2 regions of the Hathewaya limosa genome follow, and region 2 is predicted to be linked to the other one. Evidence: riboswitches for the same ligand, from Rfam matches in the RefSeq annotation. Region 2 holds a riboswitch; the other holds the start of a gene.
The links. A riboswitch is a leader RNA that binds a small molecule or an ion and turns the genes downstream of it on or off. The one in region 2 is predicted to bind S-adenosylmethionine.
Positions count from the first base shown of each region.

Region 1: it holds a riboswitch for S-adenosylmethionine, as region 2 does, so the genes downstream of both, metK (methionine adenosyltransferase) here and QOZ93_RS10825 (methionine ABC transporter ATP-binding protein) in region 2, are expected to answer to the same signal.

Region 1 is NZ_JAUSWN010000001.1:123,165-130,699, reverse strand. It holds gene hpf (ribosome hibernation-promoting factor, HPF/YfiA family) at 1-186, opposite strand, end outside; gene QOZ93_RS00610 (ComF family protein) at 439-1,098, opposite strand; gene recD2 (SF1B family DNA helicase RecD2) at 1,171-3,381, opposite strand; gene metK (methionine adenosyltransferase) at 3,503-4,678, opposite strand; SAM riboswitch class I at 4,777-4,883, opposite strand; tRNA gene QOZ93_RS00595 (tRNA-Tyr) at 5,006-5,090, opposite strand; tRNA gene QOZ93_RS00590 (tRNA-Thr) at 5,096-5,171, opposite strand; tRNA gene QOZ93_RS00585 (tRNA-Tyr) at 5,193-5,277, opposite strand; tRNA gene QOZ93_RS00580 (tRNA-Thr) at 5,283-5,358, opposite strand; tRNA gene QOZ93_RS00575 (tRNA-Tyr) at 5,383-5,467, opposite strand; tRNA gene QOZ93_RS00570 (tRNA-Thr) at 5,472-5,547, opposite strand; tRNA gene QOZ93_RS00565 (tRNA-Tyr) at 5,564-5,648, opposite strand; gene yyaC (spore protease YyaC) at 5,917-6,438, shown strand; gene mreB (rod shape-determining protein) at 6,510-7,508, opposite strand.
Region 2 is NZ_JAUSWN010000019.1:32,309-39,843, reverse strand. It holds gene QOZ93_RS10845 (cation:proton antiporter) at 1-188, opposite strand, end outside; gene QOZ93_RS10840 (spore germination protein) at 363-1,784, opposite strand; gene QOZ93_RS10835 (MetQ/NlpA family ABC transporter substrate-binding protein) at 1,960-2,769, opposite strand; gene QOZ93_RS10830 (methionine ABC transporter permease) at 2,789-3,448, opposite strand; gene QOZ93_RS10825 (methionine ABC transporter ATP-binding protein) at 3,478-4,278, opposite strand; SAM riboswitch class I at 4,349-4,456, opposite strand; SAM riboswitch class I at 4,543-4,650, opposite strand; gene QOZ93_RS10820 (ABC transporter ATP-binding protein/permease) at 4,805-6,547, shown strand; gene QOZ93_RS10815 (amino acid ABC transporter ATP-binding/permease protein) at 6,540-7,535, shown strand, end outside.

The sequences.
Region 1 (7,535 bases), on a different contig from region 2:
TCTTACAACCCCTCCATTAAAAGGAATAGTTATTTCTGCTTTATGATTTCCTTTTTGTACACTTAAAACCACATGAGCTACTACTTCGTCTTTAAAATATTTGTCAAGCCTAGCCAATTTTTTAGTAATGACTTCTTTTAATGCTTCTGTAACCTGGATGTTTTTACCAATTATTTTAACTTCCATATTTCACAGCCCCTCTCTTAAACTAAAACTTTGCATTAGTTTAATTAAATTTTTTGGGTTTTATTTTGTTGTTGTATACATTTTATAATGAAATTAATAAAATAACAATTAGTTTTGAAGTAATTTACAGAAAATTAAATAAAATTATGCCTCTCACTCTTCTATTTTCATACTCTTTTATAGTAACGCCCTATTATAGGACATATGATTTTTTATTCAATTTATGCTATAATATAATTCTATGAGGATATATTATATATTTCTTGCAACACCTATTACAATAACTTCACTTGCACCATTTCTAAGCAATTCTTTACTACAATTATAAACTGTTGCACCTGTTGTAATAACATCATCTATAATTAAAATTTTCTTTTGTTTTAGATTATACTTGGAATTAATACAAAATACATCATTAACATTTTCCCATCTTTGGTCTTCATTTAATCCAATTTGATCCTTTGTATCTTTATTTTTTATTAATAATTTATAACATTTTATATTCATATGTTTGCTTAAATTTTTAGCAAGTATTTCAGATTGATTATATCCTCTTTCTCGTTTTCTTTTTCTAGAAGACGGTACAAATGTTATCATATCAAAATTTAATTTTTCTCTTAAAACTAACCTATATATATAAGAACTCAATAATTCTCCTTGTGAAAAACCATTTTTATATTTTAACTTTAGTATTAGTTTTTTAATAGTTTTAGAATATATTGAACATGTGTAACATTTAATTTCTTTATGTTCTCCTATATTAAATTTTTCTACGCATAAATTTAATCGTTTTATACAATCATTACATAATAATTTTTCTGTAAAAAGCTCATTTCCACAACTTAAACAAAACCCTTCTTTAAAATAAATTAAGTCTAAGATTGAATTAATTAAAAAATTTAACTTTTCCATATTCTCCTCTAATAATTTGAGATATGTTTCATCTTAGACTATATCCATATTTTTAAAATTTTATTCTGTTTTTTAAAAATCCTCTATAATATTTGTTATCCTCCATTTAAGGGCGGAATACCTTTCAAAACTTCTATCATTTGTAACCATAAACTTTAACGCTTTTTGGGAACCCACTAAAACTGCTAATTTCTTGGCTCTAGTAATCCCTGTATATAATAAATTCTTATTCATCAACATAGGAGGTCCCATAAATATAGGTATAATAACTACTGGGAATTCACTTCCTTGACTTTTATGAATAGTAATTGCATATGCTAAAGTTAATTCATCTAAGAAAGTATTTTCATATTTAACTATCCTATCATCTTCAAATACAACTATTACATTTTCATCGTCATCTATTTTAGAAATATATCCAATATCTCCATTGTAAACCCCTATACCTTCTTCTTTTGTATCTATTTTATCCCATTTTAAAGAATAGTTATTTTTTATTTGCATAACTTTATCCCCAACTCTAAAAATGGTATCCCTAAATTCTTTTTCTCTTTTAGCTTTTGATTTAGGATTTAATATATTTTGTAATTCTTTATTTAAATTATCTACACCTAAAACTCCTTTTCTTGTTGGCGATAAAATTTGAATATCCTTCATATTATCCCAAGCTTCATTAAATTTAGGCAATCTCTTATGTATAAGTTCTAAAGTTGTATTTAAAATTTTTTCCCTGTCCTCACATCTTAAAAAATAAAAATCATTGTCTTTTTTATTCAAAATAGGCATTTCTGAATTATTTATTTTATGTGCATTAGTGACAATCATACTTTCTTTTCCCTGCCTAAAAATTTCTTTTAGCCTAACAACATTTACACATTTACTTTCTATTAGATCTCTAAGTACATTTCCTGGACCTACTGATGGTAATTGGTCTACATCACCCACAATTATGACTCTAGTTCCTAAAGAAACTGCCTTCAATAAATTGTTCATTAAAAGAATATCTATCATAGATGCCTCATCTACTATAATTACATCAAACTCTAAAGGATCCTCTTCACTTTTCAAAAACTGCATATTATCATCATCATTATATCCAATTTCTAAAAGTCTATGAATAGTTTTAGCTTCTCTACCCGTTGCTTCCGTCATTCTTTTAGCTGCCCTTCCCGTAGGAGCCGCCATACCTACACTTAATCCTGATTCTTCAAATATTCTTATTATACAATTAATTATAGTAGTCTTTCCTGTTCCTGGACCACCAGTTATTATTTCCATACCATTTTCAAATGCCCCACAAATGGCTTCTTTTTGTGATACAGCAAATTTAATATTATTTTCATTCTCAAAATTTTTTATTTCTTTTTCAACATCAATATGAACTTTATCATAAGAACTCATAGTTAGACTTAAAATCTTTTTTGTTACAGATAATTCACTATAATAATAAGGTATTGTAAAAACACATTCTTGTTCATCTATATTTTCAACTTTAATATTGCCAGCCATAGTTACTTCAAAAATAGCCTTTTCAATTTCTTCTTTATCTACACAAAGAACCTTTTCTCCTTTTTCCATCAATTCACCCATTGGCATATAAGTATTTCCCAACAAACAAAATTCATTTACCAAGTACTTTATTCCACTTTTTATTCGATAAGGAGAATTTTTTTCTATTCCTAAATTTAGTGCTATTTTATCTGCAGTCTTAAAGCCTACCCCTACTATATCCTCTACTAACTTATATGGATTTTGTTTTATTATATCTATTCCACTAATCCCATATTTATTATAAACTTTTACACACTGATTAGCTGTCATTCCGTAAGGTTGAAGAAAAATCATTATATTCCTACATTCTCTTTGCCTAGAATATGATTCATATATTAATTTAATCTTTTTCTTCCCAATACCTTCAATTTCGGCTAATCTATCAATATCATTATCTAAGACATCTAAGGTCTCTTCTTTAAAATGTGAGACTATTTTTTTTGCTGTAACAGGACCTATTCCAGAAATTATGCCTGAAGCCAAATATTTTTCAATCCCTGTTAAAGTTTTAGGTATAATTTCTTCACATGAATTAACTTTTAACTGTTTACCAAAGTTAGGATGAACATTCCATTCACCTGTAACTTTTACATTTTGGCCTTCATTCACAAAAGGTATTGTTCCAACTATAGTTACAAGTTCATCTTTTTCATCCTTTAATTTAGCTACTGTATATTCATTTTCTTCATTTTTAAAAATTATCGATTCTATTATACCTATAATTTCAAACATAAAATCTCTCCCATACTTTTTTATAACTCTTATTATTAAATTATAACATAAAATTTATATAAAATTAGAAAACACGATTATCCAAATAAATGAGTAATCGTGTCCTTTATAAAATATTTAATTACATTAATTCTTTAATTTTCTCTACTTTATCTAATCTTTCCCAAGGAAGATCAACATCTATTCTTCCAAAATGGCCATATGCTGCTGTTTGTCTATATATAGGTCTTCTTAAATCTAGTTCTTTAATTATAGCAGCCGGTCTTAAATCAAATACTTTATTAATTATTTCAACAATCTCTTCTTCTGATTTCTTACCTGTTCCAAATGTTTCAACACAAATAGATACTGGCTTAGCAACTCCTATAGCATAAGCTAACTGAATTTCTAATTTATCAGCAATACCAGCTGCAACTAAATTTTTAGCAACCCATCTTGCTGCATATGCTGCAGATCTATCTACCTTTGTTGGATCTTTACCTGAAAAAGCACCGCCACCATGTCTTCCAGCTCCACCATAAGTATCTACTATAATCTTTCTTCCTGTTAATCCTGTATCACCTTGTGGTCCACCAATTACAAATCTTCCTGTTGGATTTATTAAATATCTTGTATTTCCATCCAATAATTCCTCAGGAACTATTTCTTTAATTACATATTTTATTAAATCAGCTTCAATTTGTTCACGAGTAACATCAGGACCGTGTTGAGTTGAAATAACAATTGTATCTATTCTAACAGGTTTATCACCTTCATATTCTACTGTTACCTGAGTTTTTCCATCAGGTCTTAAATATCCTAATGTTCCATTTTTCCTAACTTGTGATAATCTTAAAGCTAACTTATGAGCAAGTGATATTGGAAGTGGCATATATTCTGCTGTTTCATTTGATGCATATCCAAACATCATACCTTGATCTCCAGCACCAATAGCTTCTATTGTATCCATTTTACCCTCTTTAGATTCTAAAGCTTCGTCTACGCCCATAGCAATATCTTGTGATTGTTCATCAATAGATGTCATAACAGCACAAGTTTCTGCATCAAATCCATATTTAGCTCTTGTATATCCTATTTCACTTACAGTCTTTCTTACAACTTTAGGAATATCAACATAACAATTAGTAGTAATTTCCCCCATTACTGAAACAACACCAGTTGTACAAGTTGTCTCACACGCAACTCTACCTTGAGGATCTTTTTCTAAAATAGCATCTAAAATAGCATCTGAAATTTGATCACATATTTTATCTGGATGTCCTTCTGTAACTGACTCTGATGTAAATAACTTTCTCATATTATTCTCCCTCCAAAATGTTTATCTTTTCTAGAGCATGGCCTTTTTTCCTAATAAAAAAACCCCTTCAATAAGAAGAGGTTGTTAATATCTACCACCTCTTATCTTGCAGATATAAAATTCTGCAGGAATTGGCACCTTAGTGTTTATACACTGGTTGCCGGGTTTCACAGGGCCCTTTTCCCTCCACCTCTCTTGATAAGAGCATTTTATTTAATTTTTTATTTTTTTATATTTACATTATAACTTCATCATAGCATAATCTTATTACATGGTCAATAGAAACATTTAAATGATAAAAAATAAAAGGACATGAAAACATGTCCTTGGTGGATGAAGATGGATTCGAACCATCGAAGCGAAACGCAACAGATTTACAGTCTGCCCCCTTTGGCCACTCGGGAACTCATCCAAAAATGGAGCTGACAATAGGAATCGAACCTACAACCTGCTGATTACAAGTCAGCTGCTCTGCCAATTGAGCCATGTCAGCACAAAATATATTTTTTTAAAATGGTGGAGGAAGATGGATTCGAACCATCGAAGCGAAACGCAACAGATTTACAGTCTGCCCCCTTTGGCCACTCGGGAACTCCTCCAAAAATGGAGCTGGCAATAGGAATCGAACCTACAACCTGCTGATTACAAGTCAGCTGCTCTGCCAATTGAGCCATGCCAGCACAAAACATATTCTATTTTTAAAATGGTGGAGGAAGATGGATTCGAACCATCGAAGCGAGACGCAACAGATTTACAGTCTGCCCCCTTTGGCCACTCGGGAACTCCTCCAAATTGGAGCTGGCAATAGGAATTGAACCTACAACCTGCTGATTACAAGTCAGCTGCTCTGCCAATTGAGCCATGCCAGCATAAGTATTAAAATAATGGTGGATGAGGATGGATTCGAACCATCGAAGCGAAACGCAACAGATTTACAGTCTGCCCCCTTTGGCCACTCGGGAACTCATCCCTATTTAATACTACTTATTATGTTTTGTTGTCGTGTATTTCCGACAAGAAGTAGTATACATTTTTACGGTTCTTATTTCAAGTCGTTTTCTCCTTATTTAAGAAGATTACTTTCTTTATACTTATATTTTCTTTATAATACTCCTTTTTACTAAAAATTAATATGTTTTTTTACACCTTCTTCATATTTAATCTTTCATTCACATATTTTTATTAGTGTAATATTATATACTATCCTTTAAAACTCTGCTATATTTAGGAGGTGCCTTGTGGATAAAACTTGTATTAACTATTTAAATGAACGCTGTATAAATACACTAGTTGAATCTTTAAAAAAAACCATAGATGAAAAAACTATAATAGTATGTATAGGCACTGATAGATGCATAGGTGATTGTTTAGGTCCATTAGTAGGTTCTCTATTGATAGATCGAAAGTTTCCTCTAAAAGTATTTGGCTCCTTAAACAAACCTATTCACGCCTTAAATTTAGAAGAAAACTTAAACTATATAAATAATGAATATCCCAATCATAACATTATAGGAATAGATGCTTGTTTAAGTGATGATGAAGATATAGGTAACATAATAATTAGAGATTACCCCATATGTCCTGGAAAAGGCGTAGGAAAATATTTACCTCCTGTAGGTAACCTATCCATAGTAGCAGTTGTTGATTCCTATAATAATTCGGAACCTTTTTATTCTAGAAGTATTAGATTAAGTTTTATCATGAATATGGCTAAAAAAATTTGTATTTCTTTAGAAAAATCTTATACATTAAAAATTTAGATAAAAAAATACAAGCTATTTATAATATAGCTTGTATTTTTTTATTATTTACATAATAACTTAATAATATATTATTCTTTTCCCATATATTCTATGGAATCTAATGATTTCCCTGTTCCTAATGCAACACAAGATACACTATCTTCTGCTACATATACTGGTACCTTAGTATGATCTTGGATTAACTTATCAAGCCCATTTAATAATGCTCCACCACCGGTCATAACAATTCCTTTGTCAGCTATATCAGATGCTAACTCAGGTGGTGTCTTTTCAAGAACAGCATGTGCACACTCTGCTATAGCTTCTACAGCTTCTGCTAAAGCTTCCCTCATTTCACTAGAAGTTACTGTTATGTTTTTAGGAAGTCCTGTAATTAAATCTCTTCCTCTTATTTCCATACTTTCTTCTTCTACTTCATATGCACAACCAATATTTATCTTTAATTCCTCTGCAGTTCTTTCACCAATCATAAGCTTGTGTTTCTTTCTTATATACTTAATAATTGCTTCGTCAAATTCATCTCCAGCTACCTTTATAGATTGTCTTACAACCATACCACCTAAAGATATAACTGCTATATCTGTGGTACCTCCACCAATGTCTATAACCATATTTCCACTAGCTTTAGATATATCTAAGCCTGCACCTATAGCAGCTGCTACTGGTTCTTCTATTAATTGAACCATTTTTGCCCCCGCCATTTTTGCCGCTCCTTTAACTGCTCTTCTTTCAACCTCTGTAGCTTCACATGGAACACAAATAACAACTCTTGGAGTTGCTTTCTTTCTTCCACAAGCTTTTCTAATAAAATGTTTTAACATTTTTTCTGTCATATCATAATCAGAGATAACACCATCTTTTAATGGTCTTGTTGCTACTATATTCCCTGGTGTTCTACCAATCATTTGTCTTGCTTCTTCTCCAACAGCTAAAACCCTATCATTTGTCTTGTCGATTGCAACTACTGAAGGTTCCTTTAAGATTACACCTTTTCCTTTTATGTATACAAGAACTGTAGCTGTACCTAAATCTATACCCATATCAGTACCCATTCCGAAAAAAAACATAGCTTTCACTCCTGCTCATTGGTATAT
Region 2 (7,535 bases):
GATAAAAATACAATCCAAACATCTTGATTTATTAAATTTAAAAAACTTTTACCGAAAATGATTCCAATGAATATTTCACCAACTTGATAAGGAATTTTTACTTTTTTTAACTTGTCAACTAAAAAAGGCGTTACAAATGCTAGTATAGTAAGAATTAATAACGAATCGTAGTTTATATGCATTTTCAATATGTCACCTACCTTAAAGGGTTTTTAAATTTTATATAATTGAAATTCTTTACATTGGTTATTATATTAGCATATTTTAAATTAAAAATTAAGTTTTTTTTGTTATATTAATTTAAATTTAAAATATATAAAAAGCTATAAGTTTAAAAGTAACTCATAGCTTTTTAAAGATATTTATTTTTGTCTTTGTTTAGGTACAATTCTTATTCTAAAAATTAAACTTTTTAAGGCCTTCCAATTAAAAGGAATAAGAGGATATAAATAAGGTTCTCCAGTAAAAGTTTTATTTGTGGCTATAAGTATTAAAGAAAGTATAATTCCTGCGAAAAAACCATAAGTACTAAATAAAGATGTTAATATTAAAATAAGGATTCTAAGAAATTTTATGGCATATCCTAATTCAACACTAGGTTGAGAAAAACTTCCCAAAGAAACTATAGCCATATAGAATATACTTTGAGGAATAAGCCATCCTGTGTTTATAGCAAATTCGCCTAAAATTAAAGCACCAATTACAGATAAGGACATACCTAAAGAACCGGGTGTATTCAATGATGCCAATTTTAAACCATCTATAGCTATTTCTAAAATTAAAAATTGAATTAAAAGAGGAACAGGATAAATCTTTTGAGGTAATAAAAATTTTAAAGCATCAGGCAAAATATTACCTTTTTCTACAATTAACATATATAATGGCGTAAGAAATAGTGTAATAAATAGTATAAAATTTCTAATAAATCTTAAAAAATTACCAGTTATAACTGGTAAATAATAATCATCTACATCTTGCAAAAAATCAAATAAACTCGTAGGTAATAGCATTGCAGTAGGAGAATTATCTACTAAAATTATAATTTTACCTTCAGTTATATGTGCAGCAGCCACATCAGGTCTTTCTGTGTATCTTACCTTTGGAAAAGGATTATACCATGTTGTATGAGCAATGGTTTCAACTAAACTTTGATCACCCATGGTTAAGGCCTCTATATCTAAATCATTAAGTTTTTTTACTATAAAATCTAAAGCTTTTTTATTTTCTATTCCATTCATATAACCAATGGCTACATCGGTTTTAGAAATTTTTCCAACAGAAAACATTTTAAACACAAGTCGAGAATCTCTTACCCTTCTTCTAATTAAAGCGGTATTAAAGACTATGGTTTCCACAAAACCATCTTTTGGGCCCCTTAAGGACTTTTCTTTATCTGGTTCTTGTGGACCTCGTGCAGGATAAGTTCTGAGATCAAGCATAATAGCTTTGTCAAATCCTTCTACTAACATGGCAGTTTGACCACTTAATACTTGATTTACTAAATTCATAACATCATTTTCTTCTGCTACTTCAACATAAGGAATGGAATGTTCCATAAACTTTTTAGGACTGTCTAAAAGATCCATTTCCTTTTCTGTTATATTAAAGAATCTAGTCATTAAAAATTGCATAATATCATCTTTAATAAAACCATCTATGTAGTACATATAAGTAGTTTTGCCACCAAACTTTAAAGTTCGTTCTATTATATCAAAACTTTCTTCAATTTTAAGTACGCCTCTTATGGCCTTTATAGTTTCATTGAGGTCTGATGAAATTTTCATTTTTTCACTTCCTTGATTGATATCTTAAAACAAATTTAGTATTTCCAATTGTATTAGGTAAATATTCAAAGTAGATAATAAAAAATCCTATAAAATAGATTTTTTAAAGTCGTCTATTCTATAGGATACATTTTAATTAATTAATATTTAAGAAATTTTTATTTTTATACTAATTTTATTTAGCAGGAAGAACTGCTTTACCATATTTACTTTCTATAAAAGTTTTACATTCATCAGAGTTTAAAACTTTTATAAGAGATGCAATTTTTTTATCATTTTTATTATCTTCTCTAGTAGCTAAAACATTTACATGCTTTTCTATATCTTTTATGTTTTCAAGAAATAATACATTTTTTGTATCTAATTTTGCTTCAAGTGCATAGTTACCATTAATTATAGCAATATCTACTTCATCTAATAATCTAGGTAATTGAGCTGCTTCAGTTGCTTTTATTTTAATTTGTTTTGGATTTTCAGATATATCTTTTTCTGTAATATTTTCAGCATTTTTATCTTTAAGTTTTATTAATCCTTGTTTTTCTAAAAGTTTTAAAGCCCTAGTTCCATTAGAATTATCATTAGGAATGGCTATTGTAGAACCATTTTTTAATTCAGTAATAGATTTTATTTTTTGTGAATAGGCAGATAGTGGTTCTGCATGAACTTTAGCAACAGGGACTAAGCTAGTACCATTTTTTTCGTTGAAATTATTTAAATAGGGTATGTGCTGAAAGTAGTCTGCATCAAGTTCTTTTTCATTAAGAGCTTTATTAGGAACCACATAATCAGTAAATTCTTTTATTTGTAATTCGATTCCTTGATTATGAAGTTTATCCTTTGCAAATTTTAAAATTTCTGCATGTGGGGCAGGGGATGCACCAACTATTAAAGTCTTAGATGAATTTTGACTTTCTTTATTAGTACCACATCCTACTAAAGTTATAGTTAATAAAAGTGTTGAGATTAAAGCTACGATTTTTTTCATATAAATTCCTCCTAAAATTTTATCTTTTATCAAATTTTTTTGTAAAATAGTTTCCTGTGCTCTGAATGATTTGCACTAGAATTATTAAAACAACTATAGTTATTAAAATTATTTCATTGTTATATCTCATATAACCTTCTCTTATGGCGTAATCACCAATACCTTCACCTCCTATAGCACCAGCCATAGCAGAATATCCTATTATGTTTATAATTGTTAAAGTTATTCCAGATATAAGGGAAGGCAATGCTTCTTTTAACATAACCTTAAATATAATTTCAAAATTATTGGCACCCATAGAAAGAGCTGCTTCAATGAGCCCATATGGAACTTCACCTAATGATGTATCTATGATTCTAGCTACAAAAGGAGTAGCGGCTATAGAAAGTGGAACAATTGCGGCTGTAGACCCAATAGTAGTGCCAACTAATATTTTAGATATAGGAAATAGTGCTACAATTAAAATAATAAAAGGTACTGATCTAAAGATATTTACAATAGTATCTAAAATTTTATTTATTCTAGAGTTTTCTAATATATGTCCTTTAGAAGTAACCCGCAAAATTATTCCTAAAGGTAATCCTAGAATCAGAGAAAATAAGGTTGATATAGATACCATATATAAGGTTTGTAGTAATGGCTTTGGTATAGAATATAAGATTTCTAAAATGTTTTTCATGTTAATCACCTCTTTTTTTAACAAATTTTTTATGAATATAATTTAGAATTTTGTATATTATTATTTTTAGTTTGGCAAGTTATTAGAAAATGTTTTGATGTTTTGCTTTTAGGATTAGTAAATACATCTGAAACATATCCATCTTCTGCAATGATTCCTGATTCTAAGACTGCTATTTTATTACAAAGTTTTTCTATAACGTCCATTTCATGTGTGATAACTATTATAGTAATATTAAGTTCTTTATTTATTTTTTTTAAAAGTTTTATTATAGAATCTGTTGTAATAGGATCTAATGCTGAAGTTGCTTCATCGCAAAGAAGGATTTTAGGATTGTTAGCAAGGGCACGAGCAATTCCTACTCTTTGTTTTTCACCTCCAGATAAATTTGATGGATACATGTCTTTTTTGTCTTTTAAATTAACTAAATCTAAAAGTCCTAAAACTTTATTCTCTATATCTTTTTTAGATAGCTTAGAAAGTTTTAGAGGAAAGGCTATATTTTCGTATATTGTGGAGTTCATAAGCAAATTAAAGTGTTGAAAAATCATTCCTATTTTTTTTCTTACACTTCTTAAATTTTTTTTAGGTAATTTATTTATATCAAAATAATCAGTGCTTTCCTCATATAGATTTTTTATTAATATTTCACCTGAAGTAGGTGATTCTAATGCATTTATACATCTTAAAAGAGATGATTTGCCTGCGCCACTTAATCCCATTATTCCAAAAATGTCTCCTTCTTTTATATGTAAGTTAATGTTTTTTAAAGCCTCAATTGAAGTATTTTTATGAGTATATACTTTGCTTAATTTTTTAATTTGAATCATAGGTTTATATCTCCTTTATAATAAAATTTGAAAATAAAAAAACCTCTTTGAAGAAGAGGTTTAAAAAAGTTTCTCATCTTCGGGTAATAAAATTACCACTCTGGAATTAGCACCTTACATAAAATATGTTGGTTGCTGGGTTTCATAGGGCCAGTCCCTCCACCTCTCTTGATAAGGGTAATATTAAATTTTTAGTAAAGTTCATTAATTTTTTTATGTAATAAAAAAATCCTCTTAAAAGATAAGAGGATGAATTATCGTTTTCTCTTATCTTTGGATAACAAGGTTATCACTCTGGAATTAGCACCTTGCATTAAATATGCGGGTTGCCGGGCATCATAGGGCCAGTCCCTCAGCCACTCTTAATAAGAGTCTTTATTAAATTAGTTTATATTATAATTGTTAAAAATTATTCTGTCAATAAATATTTTAAAAATTTAATTATTTAAATAACCATTGACTAAATTGCGATAATTAATTACAATTTAAAATGATAGTCATTATCATTGAAGGAAGGGAAAGTTATATGTTCAATAAAAGATTAATTGAGATGGCACGTGAGTCTAAAAAGTGGATTTTTTCAACGGTGTTTATGAATTGGATAAGCCTACTTTTAAATATAGTTATGATTATGAGTCTTGGATTTTATTTAGAGAATTTATATAAAAATTCAGTAACTAAAGAGCAAGGTATTCTTGTGTTTTGTGTTGTAATTGTAGCTATAATAGGAAGATATATTTGTGACTATAAGGCTACAAAATCGTCTTATAAAGCTTCAGCTAATGCTCGTATTAAACTTAGAAATAATGTTTACAGTAAATTAATATCATTAGGCGTTCATTACAATGATAAAATTTCTTCTTCAGAAATAGTACAAGTAGCAGTCGAAGGAATAGAACAATTAGAAGTGTATTTTGGAAGATATTTACCACAGTTTTTTTATAGTATGATAGCACCTTTAACATTATTTATAGTATTGTCTTTTATAAGCATTAAAACATCAGTAATATTAATTTTAAGTGTACCATTAATTCCAATTTCAATTGTACTTGTAATGAAACTAGCTAAAAAGCTTTTGAGGAAATATTGGGGTATTTATATAAACCTAGGAGATTCATTTTTAGAGAATCTTCAAGGTTTAACAACGCTTAAAATATATAGTAGAGATGAAGACAAAAATAGAGAGATGAACCAAGAAGCAGAGAATTTTAGAAATATAACAATGAAAGTTTTGTCCATGCAATTAAATTCTATAACTGTTATGGATTTGATAGCATTCGGAGGAAGTGCTTTAGGAATAATAATCTGCCTTATGGAAGCACAAAAAGGTAATATAAGTTTTGGGGGAGTATTTTCTATAATCTTATTATCATCAGAATTTTTTATTCCAGTAAGACAACTAGGTTCATTTTTCCATGTAGCTATGAATGGTATTGCTGCATCAGAAAAGATTTTTAAAATAATTGATCTTGAAGAGAAGTTATATAAAGATAATAAAATTATAGGTTTTTGTAACAACAATATAGAATTAAAAAATGTAAATTTTTCTTATGAAAAAAATAGAAAGATTTTAAAAAATGTTTCCATAAGTATAAAGGATAAGAATTTAACTGCATTGGTTGGAACATCGGGATGTGGTAAAAGTACGATAGTAAGTTTAATAATGGGGTTATTTAAAGAGTACGATGGAAGTATAACTATGGGAGAACAGGATTTAAAATTATTAGGAGATGAACAAAGATTTAATGATATAACTTTAGTTTCTCATAATAGTTATATATTTTCAGGGACTATAGAAGAAAATTTAAAAATGGGTAAAATGGATGCTACGGAAGATGAACTTATACAGGTTCTTAAAAAAGTAAATTTATATGACTTTGTATATTCTATGCCTAAAAAGTTAAAAAGTGAGATTAAGGACTCAGGAGCAAATTTATCTGGTGGACAAAGGCAACGTTTGGCCTTGGCAAGAGCTTTATTGCATAATAGTAGGGTGTATATATTTGATGAGGCTACTTCTAATATTGATGTAGAAAGTGAAAATAAGATTATGGAAATAGTTTATGAACTTTCAAAAATTAAGAATGTTATAGTTATATCACATAGACTTTATAATATTAAAGATGCGGATAACATATATGTTATGGAAAATGGTGAAATTATAGAACAAGGAATGCATAAAGAATTAATGGATAATGAAAAAGTATATAGTAAATTAGTTAATGAACAAGAAGAATTAGAATGTATAGGGGAGGAAAATTATGCGTAGATCAGGTATGACTATAATGGGTAAATTAATAGGATTATTAAAACCTCTATTACATATAATGTTTATAACTATTACAATGGGGGTATTAGGTTTTTTAAGTTCTATTTTTATAACCATATATGGAGGAAAAGGCATATTAAATATAATGGGTTTATATAAAGATACGACCTTAAAAAATATTTTTATAGTTATTATTACTTGTGGATTATTAAGAGGAGTACTACGATATTTAGAACAATATTCAGGACACTATATAGCTTTTAAATTATTAGCTTTATTAAGAGATAAGGTTTTTAAAAAATTAAGAGAATTGAGTCCGGCTAAATTGGATGGTGAAGAAAAAGGAAATTTAATTTCTATTATAACCAGTGATATCGAATTATTAGAAGTATTTTATGCACACACTATAGCACCTATATGTATAGGTTTTTTAACATCCTTGATAATGGTAATATATATTTCCAAAATTAATATAAGTTTAGGTATAGTTGCATTATTTGCCTATATTATAATAGGTTTTTTTATTCCATATTACACATCAAAATTAGGAAAGGAAAGTGGAATAAGTTATAGAAATTCCTTTGGGAAAATGAATAGTTTTGTTTTGGATTCATTAAAAGGAATAAGAGAAATATTATTTTTTAATATGGGTAAAAAGCGATTAGAAGAAATAGATAAACGTGGACAAGAGTTGAATGATCAGTTACAAACTATAAAAAAACATGAGGGTATAGTACGAGGACTCACGGATTCTATAATTGTTAGTTTTATAGGAATTATGCTATTTGTAGGTAGTAGATTATATTTAAGAGGAATTATAGGATTTCATGAAATGATAATTGCTATTATAGCTCTTGCTAGTTCTTTTGGACCTGTAGTTGTGCTTAGTAATTTATCAAACAATTTATTGAATACTTTAGCAGCAGGAGATAGGGTGTTAAATTTATTAGAGGAAAAACCTGTAGTAGAAGAAAATAAAATGGGAAGA